DNA from 2 places in the Streptomyces sp. SAI-170 genome. Region 1 is predicted to be linked to the other one. Evidence: riboswitches for the same ligand, from Rfam matches in the RefSeq annotation. Region 1 holds a riboswitch; the other holds the start of a gene.
The links. A riboswitch is a leader RNA that binds a small molecule or an ion and turns the genes downstream of it on or off. The one in region 1 is predicted to bind cobalamin.

Region 1 (7,387 bases):
AGGAGGCACGTGATGGCGCGTGACCGCAGTCCGGCCGAACTCGTCGGCGCGACACCGGAGTCCGCGTTCGAGATCACCTTCGACGGCAGGCCCCTCGCCGCCCTCCCCGGGCAGTCCGTGGCCGCCGTGCTCTGGGCGGCGGGTGTGCTCGCCTGGCGGACCACGCGGGTGGGGGGACGGCCGCGGGGCGCGTTCTGCGGCATCGGGCATTGCTACGACTGCCTGCTGACGGTCAACGGCCGCCCGAACCTCCGGGCCTGTCTGGTCCCGGCCCGTCCCGGCGACGCCGTCACCACACAGGAGGGACACGGTCATGCCGACCTCGCTGTCTGACTCCGCGTACGACCTGGCGGTGATCGGCGCGGGTCCCGCGGGACTCGCGGGCGCGGTCACGGCGGCCGAACTCGGGCTGAATGTCGCCCTGTTGGACGCCAGCGCGCAGACCGGCGGGCAGTACTACCGGCACCCCTCCCCCGGCCTCGGCGCCGCCCGCCCCGAGGCCATGCACCACGGCTGGCGGACGTACGCCGGTCTCCGCGGCCGCCTCGCCGACAGCACGGTGGACCGTCTCCCGGGACACCAGGTGTGGACGGTGGCCCGCGAACCGGACGGCTTCGCGGTGCACGCGGTCGCCGACGACGACCGCCCGGTCACCGTGCGGGCCCGCACGGTGCTGCTCGCCACCGGGGCGTCCGAGCGTCAACTCCCCTTTCCGGGCTGGACCTTGCCGGGTGTCGTCGGGGCGGGCGGGGCGCAGGCCCTGCTGAAGTCGGGCCTTGTGCTGCCCGGCCGCCGGGTCGTCGTCGCGGGCAGCGGCCCGCTGCTGCTCGCCGTCGCCGCGTCGCTCGCCGCGGCCGGTGCGCGTGTGCCGGCGCTGGTGGAGGCCTCCGGTTACCTGGCCTACGCCCGCCGTCCGCACCTGCTCACCGCGGGCAAACTGGCCGAGGCCGCGCCGCACGCCCTGGCCCTGCTCCGGCACCGGGTCCGGGTGCGCACCCGCAGCGCGGTGACCCAGGTGCACGGCACGGACCGGGTGGAGGCCGTCACGGTGTCGCGGCTTGACCACGACTGGCGGCCCGTACGGGGGTCGGGCCGTCGCATCGACTGCGACGCGCTCGCCGTGGGGCACGGCCTGGTCCCGCACATCGACCTGGCCACCGCACTGGGCTGTACGACCCGCCGTACCCCGGACGGCACCCACGCGCTCGCCCTCGACGACCACCAGGAGACCTCCGTGCCCGGCCTGTGGGCCGCGGGCGAGACCGGCGGCGTCGGCGGAGTCCACCTCGCCCTGCTGGAGGGCGAGCTCGCCGGAGCCGCTGCCGCCGCCCGGACCGGCGGCCGGCCCCTTCCCGAGTCCCGGCTACGGCGGCTGCGGCGCGGGCGGGCCCGGCTGCGGGCCTTCGCCGCACTGATGGCCGCCGTGCACGCGCCGCGTCCGGGCTGGACCGGCTGGCTCGACGACGGCACGGACGTGTGCCGCTGCGAGGAGGTCACCGCAGGGCGCATCCGCGAGGCGGTCACCGAGCACGGGGCCGGTGACGCCCGGACGGTCAAGCTGCTGACCCGCGCGGGCATGGGCTGGTGCCAGGGCCGCGTGTGCGGCACGGCCGTCGCCTGCCTCGCGGCGGGCTCGGGCCTGCCGGCCTCGCCCGAACGCCGCCCGCTGGCCGCGCCCGTACCGCTCGGAGCGCTCGCCGCACTCGCCGAACCACCCACGCCGGACGAACCCGGCACATAGCCGGCAGAGCGCAGTACCTGCAAGCCACTCCCTCAGAGAAAGGTTCCCCGATGAGCACCACCGCCTCCTGGAACGCCGACCGTCCCTGGCGCGGCATCATGGTCGCCACCGCGCTCCCGCTGCGCGAGGACCTCTCCGTCGACTACGACGCCTACGCCGAGCATGTGCGCCGACTCGTCGCGAGCGGCTGCGACGGAGTCGTGCCCAACGGCTCGCTCGGCGAGTACCAGACCCTCACCGACCGGGAGCGGGCCCAGGTCGTCCGTACCGCCGTGGAGGCCGCGGGCGACGGGGCGCGCGTGATGCCGGGCGTCTCCGCGTACGGCAGTGCCGAGGCGCGGCGCTGGGCCGACCAGGCCGCCGAGGCGGGCTGCGGCAGCGTGCTGCTCCTGCCGCCGAACGCCTACCGGGCCGACGAGCGGGCGGTGACCGCGCACTACGCCGAGGTCGCGCGCGCCGGACTGCCCGTCGTCGCCTACAACAACCCCATCGACACCAAGGTCGACCTCACGCCCGAGCTGCTGGCCCGGCTGCACGCCGAGACGGGGATCGTGGCCGTGAAGGAGTTCTCCGGCGATGTGCGCCGGGCCTACCGGATCGCCGAACTCGCCCCCGAGCTGGACCTGTTGATCGGCGCGGACGACGTGCTGCTCGAACTGGCCGTGGCCGGCGCGGTCGGCTGGATCGCCGGCTACCCCAACGCCTTCCCGGAGGCCTGCGCCCAGCTCTACGACGCGGCCGTCGCCCGCGACCTGGACACCGCGCTGCCGCTGTACCGGTCGCTGCACCCGCTGCTGCGCTGGGACTCCAGGACCGAGTTCGTGCAGGCGATCAAGCTGTCCATGGACATCGTCGGCGTGCCCGGCGGCCCCACCCGGCCGCCGCGGATGCCGCTTCCCGAAGCGTACGAGGCCGAGATCCGCGCGGCCACCGAGAAGGCCGTCGCCGACGGTCACCGTTGAGGCAACCGGACCCACTGAAAGGGGCGTTCGTGCGCACGCGTCATGTCTTCCACGCCGTCGATTCGCACACCGAGGGCATGCCCACCCGTGTCATCACCGGCGGTGTCGGGGTGGTGCCGGGCGCCACCATGGCCGAGCGGCGCCGCCACTTCGCCGAGCATCTGGATCACCTGCGCACTCTGCTGATGTACGAGCCGCGCGGGCACGCCGCCATGAGCGGGGCGATCCTGCAGCCGCCCACCCGGCCGGACGCCGACTACGGGGTGCTGTACATCGAGGTGTCCGGCCTGCTGCCGATGTGCGGGCACGGCACCATCGGGGTCGCGACCGTGCTGGTGGAGACCGGCATGGTGCAGGTCACCGAGCCCGTCACCACCGTACGGCTGGACACTCCGGCCGGGCTGGTCAGTGTGGACGTACAGGTCGAGGACGGGGCCGCGAAGGCGGTCACGCTCACCAATGTGCCGTCGTTCTGTGTGGGACTCGACCGCAAGGTGGAGGTGCCCGGGTACGGCTCGGTGACGTACGACCTCGCGTACGGCGGTAACTTCTACGCCTTCGTGGAACTGGAGGCGCTGGGGCTGCCGTTCGACCGGGCGCGGAAGGACGAGCTGCTCGCCGCCGGGCTGGCGGTCATGGAGGCGTTGAACGCCTCGCCCGACCGGCCCGTGCATCCGGTGCAGCCGGAGATCGCCGGGCTCAAGCACGTGTATCTCGCGGCGCCCGGCTCCGATGCGCGGCGTTCGCGGCACGCGATGGCCATCCACCCCGGCTGGTTCGACCGCTCGCCCTGCGGCACCGGTACGTCGGCGCGGATGGCGCAGCTGCACGCGCGCGGGGAGCTGCCGTTGCACCGGGACTTCGTCAACGAGTCGTTCATCGGTACGGAGTTCACCGGGCGGCTGGTGGAGGAGACGGAGGTGGGCGGGGTGCCGGCGGTGGTGCCGCGGATCACGGGGCGGGCCTGGATCACGGGTACGGCGCAGTACTTCCTCGACCCCGACGACCCGTTCCCGGGAGGGTTTCTCCTCTGAGGGCAACTGCCGTACGAGGGCGGCGAAAACAACGTGACATTGTACTCTGGTGATCCTCGGCGGCACGAAGGGAACACCATGGGGCACCTCCAACGCAACCTCGCCACCACCCGCGAGCGGCTGCGCGACCAGGTCGCCCACGCACTGCGTGCCGCGCTGATCTCCGGCGAACTCAAGCCGGGGCAGGTGTACTCGGCGCCCGGGCTCGCGGAGGACTTCGGCATCTCCGCGACGCCCGTGCGCGAGGCCATGCTGGACCTCGCCCGCGAGGGGCTGGTCGAGCCGGTGCGCAACAAGGGGTTCCGGGTCACCGAGGTCGACGAGCGGGACCTCGACCAGTACAGCGAGATCCGGATGCTCATCGAGGTCCCGATGATCGGCCGGATCACCCGCAGCGCCTCCCGTGAGGAGCTTCAGGCGCTGCGGCCGGTCGCCGAGGAGATCGTCGCGGCGGCCCGTGAGCACGACCTGATCGGCTATCTGGAGGCCGACCGGCGGTTCCACCTCTCCCTGCTCGCTCTGGGCGGCAACGACCGTCTGGTCGAGACCGTGGGCGACCTGCGCAAGCGGTCCCGGCTGTACGGGCTCACCGCGCTGGACGCGAGCGACCGGCTCATTCCGTCGGCCGAGGAGCACATCGAGCTGCTCGATCTGATGGTGGCCGGGGACGCGGAGGGCGCCGAGCGCTGTATGAGCCGCCATCTCGGACATGTCCGCTCGCTGTGGGCGGAGGGCGAGCAGAAGGCTGGTAATGCCGCGAAGGCCGCAAAGGTCATGTGAACACCCGGCACGCAGTGATGATGATCACGAGGGATCCCTCCCGGGGTGCGCCGGGGCGCAGGGGTGGCACGGCGGAAGCCTGTTGGCGGTCTTGTGCGCCCCCGAGGGCCGCTTGTCACCGTCGCGTTCCGGGCACTAGTGTCACCACGCCTTGGTGAACGGGAAATCCGGTGCGAAACCGGTGCGGCCCTCGCCACTGTGATCGGGAAGTCCGGCTCCGGCCCTCACGGGCAGCCACTGGGTTCTAGCGACCCGGGAAGGCGGAGTTCGGGCGGTGGTACCCGTCAGCCAGGAGACCGGCCAAGGCATGTCAACCATCCACGAGGTGCTGGAGAGGGTCTGCCGGGCCATGCACATAGCCGAGGGTTTTCTTCCTCCGGCGCACGCGATCGCCTGGGGCGTCGCGTCCGCCCCCTTTGTCGTCCACGGAGTGCGTTCACTCACCCGTGAGGTCAAGGAACACCCGGAGAGCACCCTGCTCCTCGGCGCCTCCGGTGCCTTCACGTTCGTCCTGTCCGCGCTCAAGCTGCCGTCGGTGACGGGAAGTTGCTCCCACCCCACCGGGACGGGTCTTGGCGCCATCCTGTTCCGGCCGCCGATCATGGCGGTGCTGGGCACCATCACCCTGCTGTTCCAGGCGCTGCTGCTCGCGCACGGCGGCCTGACCACGCTCGGCGCCAACGTGTTCTCGATGGCCATCGCCGGACCCTGGGTGGGCTACGGCGTGTACCGGCTGCTGCGCCGCTACGACGTGCCGCTGATGGTCGCGGTGTTCTTCGGGGCGTTCCTCGCGGACCTGGCCACGTACTGCGTGACCAGTGTGCAGCTCGCGCTCGCCTTCCCGGATCCGAGCAGCGGTTTCCTGGGCGCGCTCGGCAAGTTCGGCTCCATCTTCGCCGTCACCCAGATCCCCCTCGCGATCAGCGAGGGCCTGCTGACGGTCCTGGTGATGCGGCTGCTCTCGCAGTCCAGCAAGGGCGAGCTGACCCGGCTCGGCGTGCTGGTGAGCGGGCCGAAGAGCGAGGCGGTGGCCCGATGAAGCGGAACACCAAGATCAACCTTGTGCTGCTGGCCCTCGTCGCCGCGCTCGCGGTGCTGCCGCTGGCGCTCGGCCTGGGCGACCACAAGAAGGAGCCGTTCACCGGCGCGGACGCCGAAGCGGAGACGGCGATCACCGAGATCGACCCGGACTACGAGCCCTGGTTCTCCCCGCTGTACGAGCCGCCGTCCGGCGAGATCGAGTCGGCGCTGTTCGCCCTCCAGGCGGCTCTCGGCGCGGGCGTCCTCGCCTACTACTTCGGGCTGCGCCGCGGCCGTCGGCAGGGTGAGGAGCGGGCGCGCGCGGGGCTGGAGGCCGAGCGCGGGGACGTCCCCGCCGACGACAGCCACGCCGGCGCCGGGCAGGGCTGACGCGCGCGTGCTGCCCATCGACGTGGCGGCGCACGGCAGCCGCTGGCGCCACCGCCATCCCGTGGACAAGGCCGTGCTCGGCCTCGGTCTGACCGTGCTGGCGATCTCCCTGCCGCCCTGGCCGGGCGCGGCCCTCGTGCTGGTCACGGCTCTGGCCGTGCTGCTGGGGCCGGCCGGTGTGCCGGGCCTGCGGCTGTGGCGTGCGTACCGGGTGCCGCTCGGCTTCTGCGCGAGCGGCGCGGTGACCCTGCTGGTGCAGGTCGGCGGGCCGGACGGCTGGATCTCGCCGGCCGACGGGGGTGCCGTGCGGGCCGGGGAGCTGATGCTGCGCACCTCGGCGGCCTCGCTCGGCGTCCTGCTGTTCGCGTTCACCACGCCCATGTCCGATCTGCTGCCGCGCCTGGTGCGGGCCGGGGTGCCGGCGCCCGTGGTGGACGTGGCGATGGTGACGTACCGGATGAGCTTCCTGCTCCTTGACTCCGTACGGCGGATCCGTGAGGCGCAGGCGGCGCGGCTCGGGCACACCACGCGGGCGGCGACCTGGCGTTCGCTGGCCGGGCTCGGCGCGACCGCGTTCGTCCGCTCCTTCGACCGGGCGGCCCGGCTCCAGTCGGGGCTCGCCGGGCGCGGCTACGACGGCACCCTGCGCGTGCTGGTGCCCGAGGCCCGCGTGTCCGTCCCCTTCACGGCCGGCGCCGTCGGGCTGCTCGCGGCCGTCACCGTCCTCACCTTCGTCCTGGAAAGGGTCCTGCCGTGAGCGAGGCCGTGACCGAGCCCCCCGTCGTCGCCCTGCACGGGGTGTCCTTCGCCTACGAGGACGGCCCCGATGTCCTCGACGGCCTGGACTTCGCCGTGCGCGAGGGCCGCGCCCTGGCGCTGCTGGGCCGCAACGGCACCGGCAAGACGACCCTGATGCGGCTGCTGAGCGGCGGACTGCGGCCGCGTGCCGGCCGGCTCACCGTCGAGGGCGAGCCGGTGTCGTACAACCGCGACGGGCTGACCCGGCTGCGCACGACGGTCCAGCTGGTGGTGCAGGACCCCGACGACCAGCTCTTCGCCGCGTCCGTCGCGCAGGACGTGTCCTTCGGGCCGCTGAACCTCGGCCTGTCCGACCCGGAGGTACGCGCGCGCGTGGCGGAGGCGCTGGCCGCGCTGGACATCACCGCGCTGGCCGACCGGCCCACGCATCTGCTGTCGTACGGGCAGCGCAAGCGCACGGCGATCGCGGGTGCGGTCGCGATGCGGCCTCGGGTGCTGATCCTCGACGAGCCGACCGCCGGTCTCGACCCGGACGGCCAGGAGCGGCTCCTGACCACGCTCGACGGGCTGCGCGCCGGCGGCACCACCGTGGTGATGGCCACCCATGACGTGGACCTCGCCCTGCGCTGGGCCGACGACGCGGCCCTGCTCACCCCGGCCGGCGTCCACACCGGCCCGGCCGCCACGATGCTCGCCCGCAC
Region 2 (7,387 bases), 1.4 Mb from region 1:
GTTCGTGCCGTCGCAGGTCGATCACCGTCACGGAGCCGTCGTCCGTTGCGACGGCCAGCAGGCCTCCGTCGTCGCTGAGAGCGACCATCGTGGGCACGCCGGGCAGTCCGGGCACCGGCCACGACCGCGCGGACTTTCGGAAGACGCCCGTCCACACCCGGACCTCCCGGCTGTTGGCCTTTCCCTCGGCCAGGGTGACGACGGTCGTGCCGTCGGGGGTCATGTCGAGATCGCCGATCAGCTCGCCGGTAGTCCCCGCGTGGCCACCGGTCACGGAGACCCCTCGGAAATAGGCGTCCAGCAGCGCCTGCCGGGCCTCTTTGCCCTTGTCGTTGCGCCACGCGGCCATGGCCAGGTGCATGGAGGCCAGCGGGCGTGTCGCTGCGAGGCGTTCCGCCTCCTCCGCCAGCGCCCGGGACGCGATCACCCGCCCCCGCGTCTCCAGCTCCGTGCCCCTCTGCCACGCCACCACCGCCAGCACTCCGGCCACCAGTGCCAGCACGACCAGCACCGCCGCCGCCGTACGCAACCGTCGCAGCCCCCGCTGCTGATGCCGCCGCCCCGCCTCGATGAAGTCGCGCTCCGCCTGGGTGATGTCGTCGCGGTGCTCCAGGGAGGCCAGTTGTTCCAGGGACGTGGCCAGCATGGTGCCCCGTAGCAGGGCGCCTGTCTCGCGGCCCGTTTCCTGCCAGTGGGCGAGGGACTGGAGGAGGCGTTCCTGCCAGGCGCGGAAGTCGCGGGAGGCCTCCAGCCAGGTGCGCAGGCGGGGCCAGGCGCGGACGAGTTCCTCGTGGGCGAGGTCGACGAGGGGGTCGCCGTCGGGGCCGTGGGTGATGCGGACGAAGCGGGTGCGGGTGGCCAGGGCCTCGGCCGTGGCGCGGAGTTCGGGGGGCAGGGGGGACAGGCGGACCGGTTTGCGGGTGAAGCCCGCCGCGTCGTCGGGGCGGGCCAGTTGGGTGAAGAGGCGGCGGACGGGGGCCTCGCCGTACTCGGTGATGACCTCGCCGACGCGTTGTTCGGCGTGGGCGGACAGGGCTCCGGCGACGCCGCCCAGGGCCTCGTAGCCGGTGTGGGTCAGGCGGATGCCCTTCTCGTGCGACCACAGTTCCGTCAGGGCGAACTCGACCATCGGCAGATGGCCCGGCTCGCCCTCGGCGTCGTCCACGATGCGTTCCGCGAGGCCGGGTTCGAGGGTGAGGCCGGGGACCCGGGCCGCCGGGCCCTCGACGGCGCGCAGGAGGGCCGCGCGGTCCAGGGGGGCGACGACCTGGGCGCAGTCGCTGAGGACGCGGGCCGTGGCGGGTTCGACGAGGTCGTCCAGCGACGCCGAGCGCAGCGTGGCGAGGACCCGCAGGCGTCTGCCCTCGGCCGGTGCCGCGGCCAGGGCGATCGTCAGGCCGAGCAGCGTCCGTGCGGTGGCCGGTTCGGCGGCGACGGTCTCCTCCAACTGGTTGAGGAAGAAGACATGTCCGGCCGGGCCGCAGCTCTCCAGCACCCGTCGGCCCAGCGCGGCCGCGGCGTCGGCGCCCTCGGCGTCCAGGACCTGCGCCAGCGCCAGGGCCGCCCGTTCCTGCTCCGGGACGCCGGAGTCCCGCGCGAGCAGCGGGGCCAGCGCCCGGGCCAGGGTGAGCGCGGCGCGGGTGCCGGGGAGGGGCCGGATCTCGGACACCGTATGGCCGTCGGCGCGCAGGCGGGGCAGGACGCCCGCGCGGACGAGGGAGGTCTTGCCGCTGCCGGAGGGGCCCACGACCGGGACGACCAGGTGGCGTTCCACCGCGTCGACCAGCCGGTCCGTCTCCTCCTCGCGGCCGAAGAAGTGCTCGGCGTCCTCCTCGCGGAAGGCGTCCAGGCCGCGGTAGGGGCAGCGGCGCAGGCCGGGTTGGAGGTCGAGGAGCGTGGCGGCGGGGATGAGGTAGGAGGTGACGGCCACGGGGCCGCGGTCCGCCGCGACCGTCATGCCTACGACGGCGCCGACCTCCTCGTCCCACACCGGGGCCCCGCTGCACCCCGGGGTGATGCGGTGCGCCGTCCCCTCGGCCTCCATCGAGATCCAGCCGTGCCCCACGGCTCCGCGCAGCCGCCCGCCGATCCACGCGCCGTGCTCGGCGGCCGCCGGGAAGGCGAGGATGCGGAAGCGGTGGTCCCAGACATCGCCGACCCCGGCGAGGGGGACGGGACTCCCGAAGGGCTCTGCGAAAGGCTCCCCGGAGGGCTCTGCGAAGGGCTCCCCGCAGGGCTCCCGTGAGGCCTCCCCAGAGAGCTCCCCGGAAACCTCCCCGGAGGGCCCATGTGAGGGCTCCCGTGAGAGCTCCCCAGAGAGCCCTGAGGGCTCCCCCGACCACCGCCCCTCCCCCGGCAGCAACCGCAGCAGCGCCACGTCCCCCGACCCGTCCGCCGTCACCGGGCGCCACGCCGACACGGACGCCCGGTGGACCGTGCCGCCCCGTTGCAGAGGGAACTCCACGGTCAGCGACGCCGTGGGCACCGTCTCGTCCCGGCCGTCGACGCGCAGCGCCTGCGCCACGACATGGGCACACGTGGCCACCAGGCCCGGCGCGAGCAGGAAGCCCGTGCCGACCGCCGTGCCGTCGGCGTCCCGCACCCGGGCCACCGCGGGGCCGAGTGCCTCGGGGAAGCGGTCACCGGTCACTGCGTACGCACCTTTCGTCTCGCCCGTCGGATGTATTGCAGTGGGTACTGACGGAGCGTCACAAGCGCTCGCGCGGATTGCCGCCCGGCAGAGCGCATTTCCGCCCGAGTCGGTCCCCACGGGCGGGCCGGCATGGTAGCGGTGTGGGCCTCGGCACACTCCAGCCTCGCAGGTCAACAGCGAGTTGACGGGTGTTCGCGGGCCGTGGTGGACTGCCGGAGCCATCTACGGCGGCAGGAGAGGAAGCCGGTGCGAATCCGGCGCGGTCCCGCCACTGTCACCGGGGTAGGCCCAGACACAGGGCCTAGCATCCCCGGGAGCCAGGAACTCTCACCGCCGGTCTCGTCGAACCAGGGCGCGGACACCCTGAGTGAGGACATATCGCCATGCGCGGCTGCCCAACACGGTTCACCACCCCTGCCCTGCCCGCCTGCCCGGCCGGCTGAGCCCGATGCGTGCCGATCGCGTGTTCGCGTACGGCGCCGCCGCCGGCCTTCTCGGTGACCTCCTGCTCGGCGATCCGCGCCGCGGGCATCCGGTCGCCGCGTTCGGTCGCGCCGCGGGTGCCGTGGAACAGCGGCTGTGGCGCGACCACCGCGGCCTGGGCGCCCTGCACACCGCCGTGTGCGTGGGCGGCACGGTCGCCCTGGGCGCCGCGGCCGCCCGTGCCGTACGCCGCTCCCCCGCCGCCTCCGTCGCGCTGACCGGCGCCGCCACCTGGGCCGTCGTCGGCGGGACGTCGCTCGCGCGCGAGGCCCGTGCCATCGGACAGTCGCTCCAGGAGGGCGACATCGAGGGCGCGCGGGCCCGGCTGCCGCACCTGTGCGGGCGGGACCCGCAGGCGCTGGACGCCGACGGGATCGCCCGTGCCGTCGTGGAGTCGGTCGCCGAGAACACCTCCGACGCGGTCGTCGGCGCGCTGGTGTGGGGCGCGCTCGGCGGGGTGCCGGGGCTGCTCGGCTTCCGGGCGGTCAACACCCTGGACGCGATGGTGGGCCACAAGTCGCCCCGCTACCGCCGCTTCGGGTGGGCCTCCGCCCGCCTGGACGACCTCGCCGGCTGGCCGGGCGCGCGGCTGACCGCCGTACTCGCCGCGGCCGCGGGACCCGATCCGCGCGGTGCCGTACGCGCCTGGCGGGCCGACGCCGGCCGGCACCCGAGCCCCAACGCCGGGCCCGTGGAGGCCTCCTTCGCGGGCGCCCTCGGTGTGCGGCTCGGCGGCACGCTGTCCTACGGCGGCCGGGTCGAGCACCGGCCCGTGCTGAACGGGGCGACGGGACGCGCCGTCGCCGTCACCGACATCGGCCGGGCGGTACGGCTCTCCCGCCGGGTCGGCTGGCTCGCGCTCGGCGTGGGAGTCGCCGGGCGCCTGGTCGTGAAGGGGCGGAACAGCATGAGCGGGGGCGGAAGAACATGAGCTGGGGCAAGAGCATGGGCGGGGGTCTCCTCGTCGCAGGCACCACGTCCGACGCGGGCAAGAGCGTCGTCACGGCCGGGATCTGCCGATGGCTGGTGCGGCAGGGGGTCAAGGTCGCGCCCTTCAAGGCGCAGAACATGTCCCTCAATTCCTTCGTCACGCGCGAAGGCGCCGAGATAGGCCGGGCGCAGGCCATGCAGGCCCAGGCCTGTCGCGTGGAGCCCACCGCGCTGATGAACCCCGTGCTGCTCAAGCCCGGTGGCGAGCAGAGCAGCCAGGTCGTGCTGCTGGGCAAGCCGGTCGGCGAGCTGAGCGCGCGCGGCTATCACGGCGGACGGCAGCAGCAGTTGCTCGGCACCGTGCTGGAGTGTCTCACCGAGTTGCGGGGCACGTATGACGCGGTGATCTGCGAGGGGGCGGGCAGTCCGGCCGAGATCAATTTGCGCCGGACGGACATCGTGAACATGGGGATCGCCCGCAATGCCGGGCTCCCCGTGCTTGTCGTCGGCGACATCGACCGCGGGGGCGTCTTCGCGTCCTTCTTCGGGACCGTGGCTCTGCTCTCCCCCGAGGACCAGAAGCTCGTCGCCGGGTTCCTCGTCAACAAGTTCCGGGGCGATGTCTCCCTGCTGGAGCCGGGCCTGGACATGCTGCTCGGGCTCACCGGGCGCCCCACCTACGGGGTCCTTCCCTTCCAGCACGGCCTCGGCATCGACGAGGAGGACGGGCTGCGGGTGTCCCTGCGGGGGACGGTCCGGGAGTCGAACGTGGCCCCGCCGCACGGCGAGGACGTCCTGCGCGTCGCGGTGTGCGCGATCCCGCTGATGTCCAACTTCACGGACGTGGACGCGCTCGCCGCCGAACCGGGCGTCGTGGTGCGGTTCGTGGACCGGCCGGAGGAGCTGGCCGACGCGGACCTGGTCGTCGTCCCCGGTACCCGCGGGACCGTACGGGCGCTGGAGTGGCTGCGTGAGCGGGGCCTTGCGGACGCGCTCGTGCGCAGGGCCGCCGAACAGCGGCCGATCCTCGGCATCTGCGGCGGTTTCCAGGTCCTCGGCGAGCACATCGAGGACGAGGTCGAGAGCCGTCGCGGTCACGTGGACGGCCTCGGGGTCCTCCCCGTCAGGGTGCGGTTCGCCCGCGAGAAGACCCTCACCCGGCCGGCCGGCGAGGCACTCGGCGAGCCCGTCGAGGGCTACGAGATCCACCACGGGGTCGCCCGGATCGAGGGCGGCGAGCCCTTCCTGGACGGCTGCCGCGTCGGCCAGACCTGGGGCACCCACTGGCACGGCTCGCTGGAGTCGGACGGCTTCCGGCGCGCCTTCCTGCGCGAGGTGGCCGCCGCCGCGGGCCGCCGCTTCGTGCCGGCGCCCGACACCTCCTTCGCCGCGCTGCGCGAGGAGCAGCTCGACCGGCTCGGCGACCTGATCGAACAGCACGCGGACACCGACGCGCTGTGGCGGCTCATCGAGTCCGGCGCGCCGCAAGGACTGCCTTTCATTCCACCGGGAGCACCCGCATGAGCACAGTGTTGTTGTTGTCGACCGCCGACACGGATCTGCTGGCGGCCCGTGCCTCGGGAGCGCCGTACCGGATCGGCAACCCGACCCGGGTGGACGTCGCCACCGAGCTGCCCGCACTCGTCCAGGGCGCGGACATCGCCGTCGTACGGCTTCTCGGCGGCAAGCGCGCCTGGGAGGACGGGCTCGCCACGCTGAAGGAGGCGGGCATCCCGACCGTGCTGCTGGGCGGTGAGGCCGTGCCGGACGCCGAGCTGATGGCCGAGTCCAGCGTGCCCGCGGGTGTCGTGGCGGAGGCGCTGAAGTACCTGGTCGAGGGCGGCCCCGAGAACCTGGTCGAGCTCTCCCGCTTCCTGTCCGACACGGTGCTGCTGACCGGCGAGGGCTTCGCCGCGCCGCAGAAGATGCCGGAGTACGGCGTCCACGGCGAGCGTGCTCTCGTCGAGGGCCGCCCGACCGTCGGCGTGCTCTTCTACCGGGCCCATGAGCTCAGCGGCAACACGGCGTTCGTGGACACCCTGTGCGACGCGATCGAGGCCCGTGGCGCCAACGCCCTGCCGGTGTACTGCGGTTCGCTGCGCGGCGCGGACGCCGGGCTGTACGAGCTGCTGGCGAGGACCGACGCCCTGGTGGCCACCGTCCTGGCCGCGGGCGGCACGCACGCCTCGCAGGCGTCGGCGGGCGGCGACGAGGAGGCATGGGACATCGGGGCCCTCGCCGACCTCAACGTCCCTGTGCTGCAAGGGCTTTGCCTGACCTCGTCGAAAAAGGCCTGGGACGAGTCCGACGCGGCGCTGTCCCCGATGGACGCGGCGATGCAGGTGGCGATCCCGGAGTTCGACGGGCGCCTCATCACCGTGCCGTTCTCCTTCAAGGAGCAGGGCCCGGACGACGTCCCGGTGTACCGGGCCGACCCCGAGCGGGCCGCGCGCGTGGCCGGGATCGCCGTACGGCACGCGCAGTTGAAGCACAAGCCGAACGTGGAGAAGAAGCTCGCGCTCGTCTTCACCGCGTACCCGACCAAGCACTCGCGTGTCGGCAACGCGGTGGGGCTGGACACGCCCGCGTCGGCGGTGCGGGTGCTGGACGCACTCAAGGGAGCCGGTTACGTCGTCGAGGGGCACCCCGACAACGGTGACGAGCTGATCCACCGGCTCATCAACGCCGGTGGCCACGACGTGGAATGGCTGACCGAGGAGCAGCTCGCCGCCGCGCCCGCACGCGTGCCGCTGGCGGACTACCGGGCGTGGTTCGAGAAGCTGGACCCGGACCTCAAGGAAGCCATGCTGGAGGCGTGGGGCGAGCCGCCGGGCAGCCTGTACGTCGACGGGGACGACATCGTCCTCGCCTCCCTCCAGTTCGGGAACGTCGTCGTGATGATCCAGCCGCCGCGCGGCTTCGGGGAGAACCCGATCGCGATCTACCACGACCCGGACATGCCGCCGTCGCACCACTACATGGCGGCCTACCGCTGGCTGGAGAACAGCTTCGGCGCCGACGCGATCGTGCATATGGGCAAGCACGGCACGATGGAGTGGCTGCCGGGCAAGGGCCTCGGCCTCAGCGGGGGCTGCGCGCCGGACGCCGTGCTGGGTGACCTCCCGCTGATCTACCCGTTCATCGTCAACGACCCCGGCGAGGGCACCCAGGCCAAGCGGCGCGGCCACGCCACGGTCGTCGACCATCTGGTCCCGCCGATGGCGCGCGCCGACACCTATGGCGACCTCGCCAAGCTGGAGCAGCTCCTCGACGAGTACGCGCTGGTCAGCGACCTGGACCCGACGAAGGCACCGGCCGTGC

Region 2: linked by a shared signal. The riboswitch ahead of RKD23_RS29255 (cobalamin biosynthesis protein) and the one ahead of RKD23_RS35330 (energy-coupling factor ABC transporter permease) in region 1 are both predicted to bind cobalamin.

Annotation. Positions count from the first base shown of each region.
Region 1 is NZ_JBMGQD010000001.1:7,867,186-7,874,572, reverse strand. It holds gene RKD23_RS35355 ((2Fe-2S)-binding protein) at 13-333, shown strand; gene RKD23_RS35350 (FAD-dependent oxidoreductase) at 314-1,741, shown strand; gene RKD23_RS35345 (dihydrodipicolinate synthase family protein) at 1,792-2,703, shown strand; gene RKD23_RS35340 (proline racemase family protein) at 2,733-3,737, shown strand; gene RKD23_RS35335 (GntR family transcriptional regulator) at 3,816-4,517, shown strand; cobalamin riboswitch at 4,653-4,836, shown strand; gene RKD23_RS35330 (energy-coupling factor ABC transporter permease) at 4,867-5,556, shown strand; gene RKD23_RS35325 (energy-coupling factor ABC transporter substrate-binding protein) at 5,553-5,927, shown strand; gene cbiQ (cobalt ECF transporter T component CbiQ) at 5,935-6,684, shown strand; gene RKD23_RS35315 (ATP-binding cassette domain-containing protein) at 6,693-7,387, shown strand, end outside.
Region 2 is NZ_JBMGQD010000001.1:6,509,633-6,517,019, reverse strand. It holds gene RKD23_RS29260 (AAA family ATPase) at 1-2,650, opposite strand, end outside; cobalamin riboswitch at 2,842-2,999, shown strand; gene RKD23_RS29255 (cobalamin biosynthesis protein) at 3,102-4,067, shown strand; gene RKD23_RS29250 (cobyric acid synthase) at 4,082-5,590, shown strand; gene cobN (cobaltochelatase subunit CobN) at 5,587-7,387, shown strand, end outside.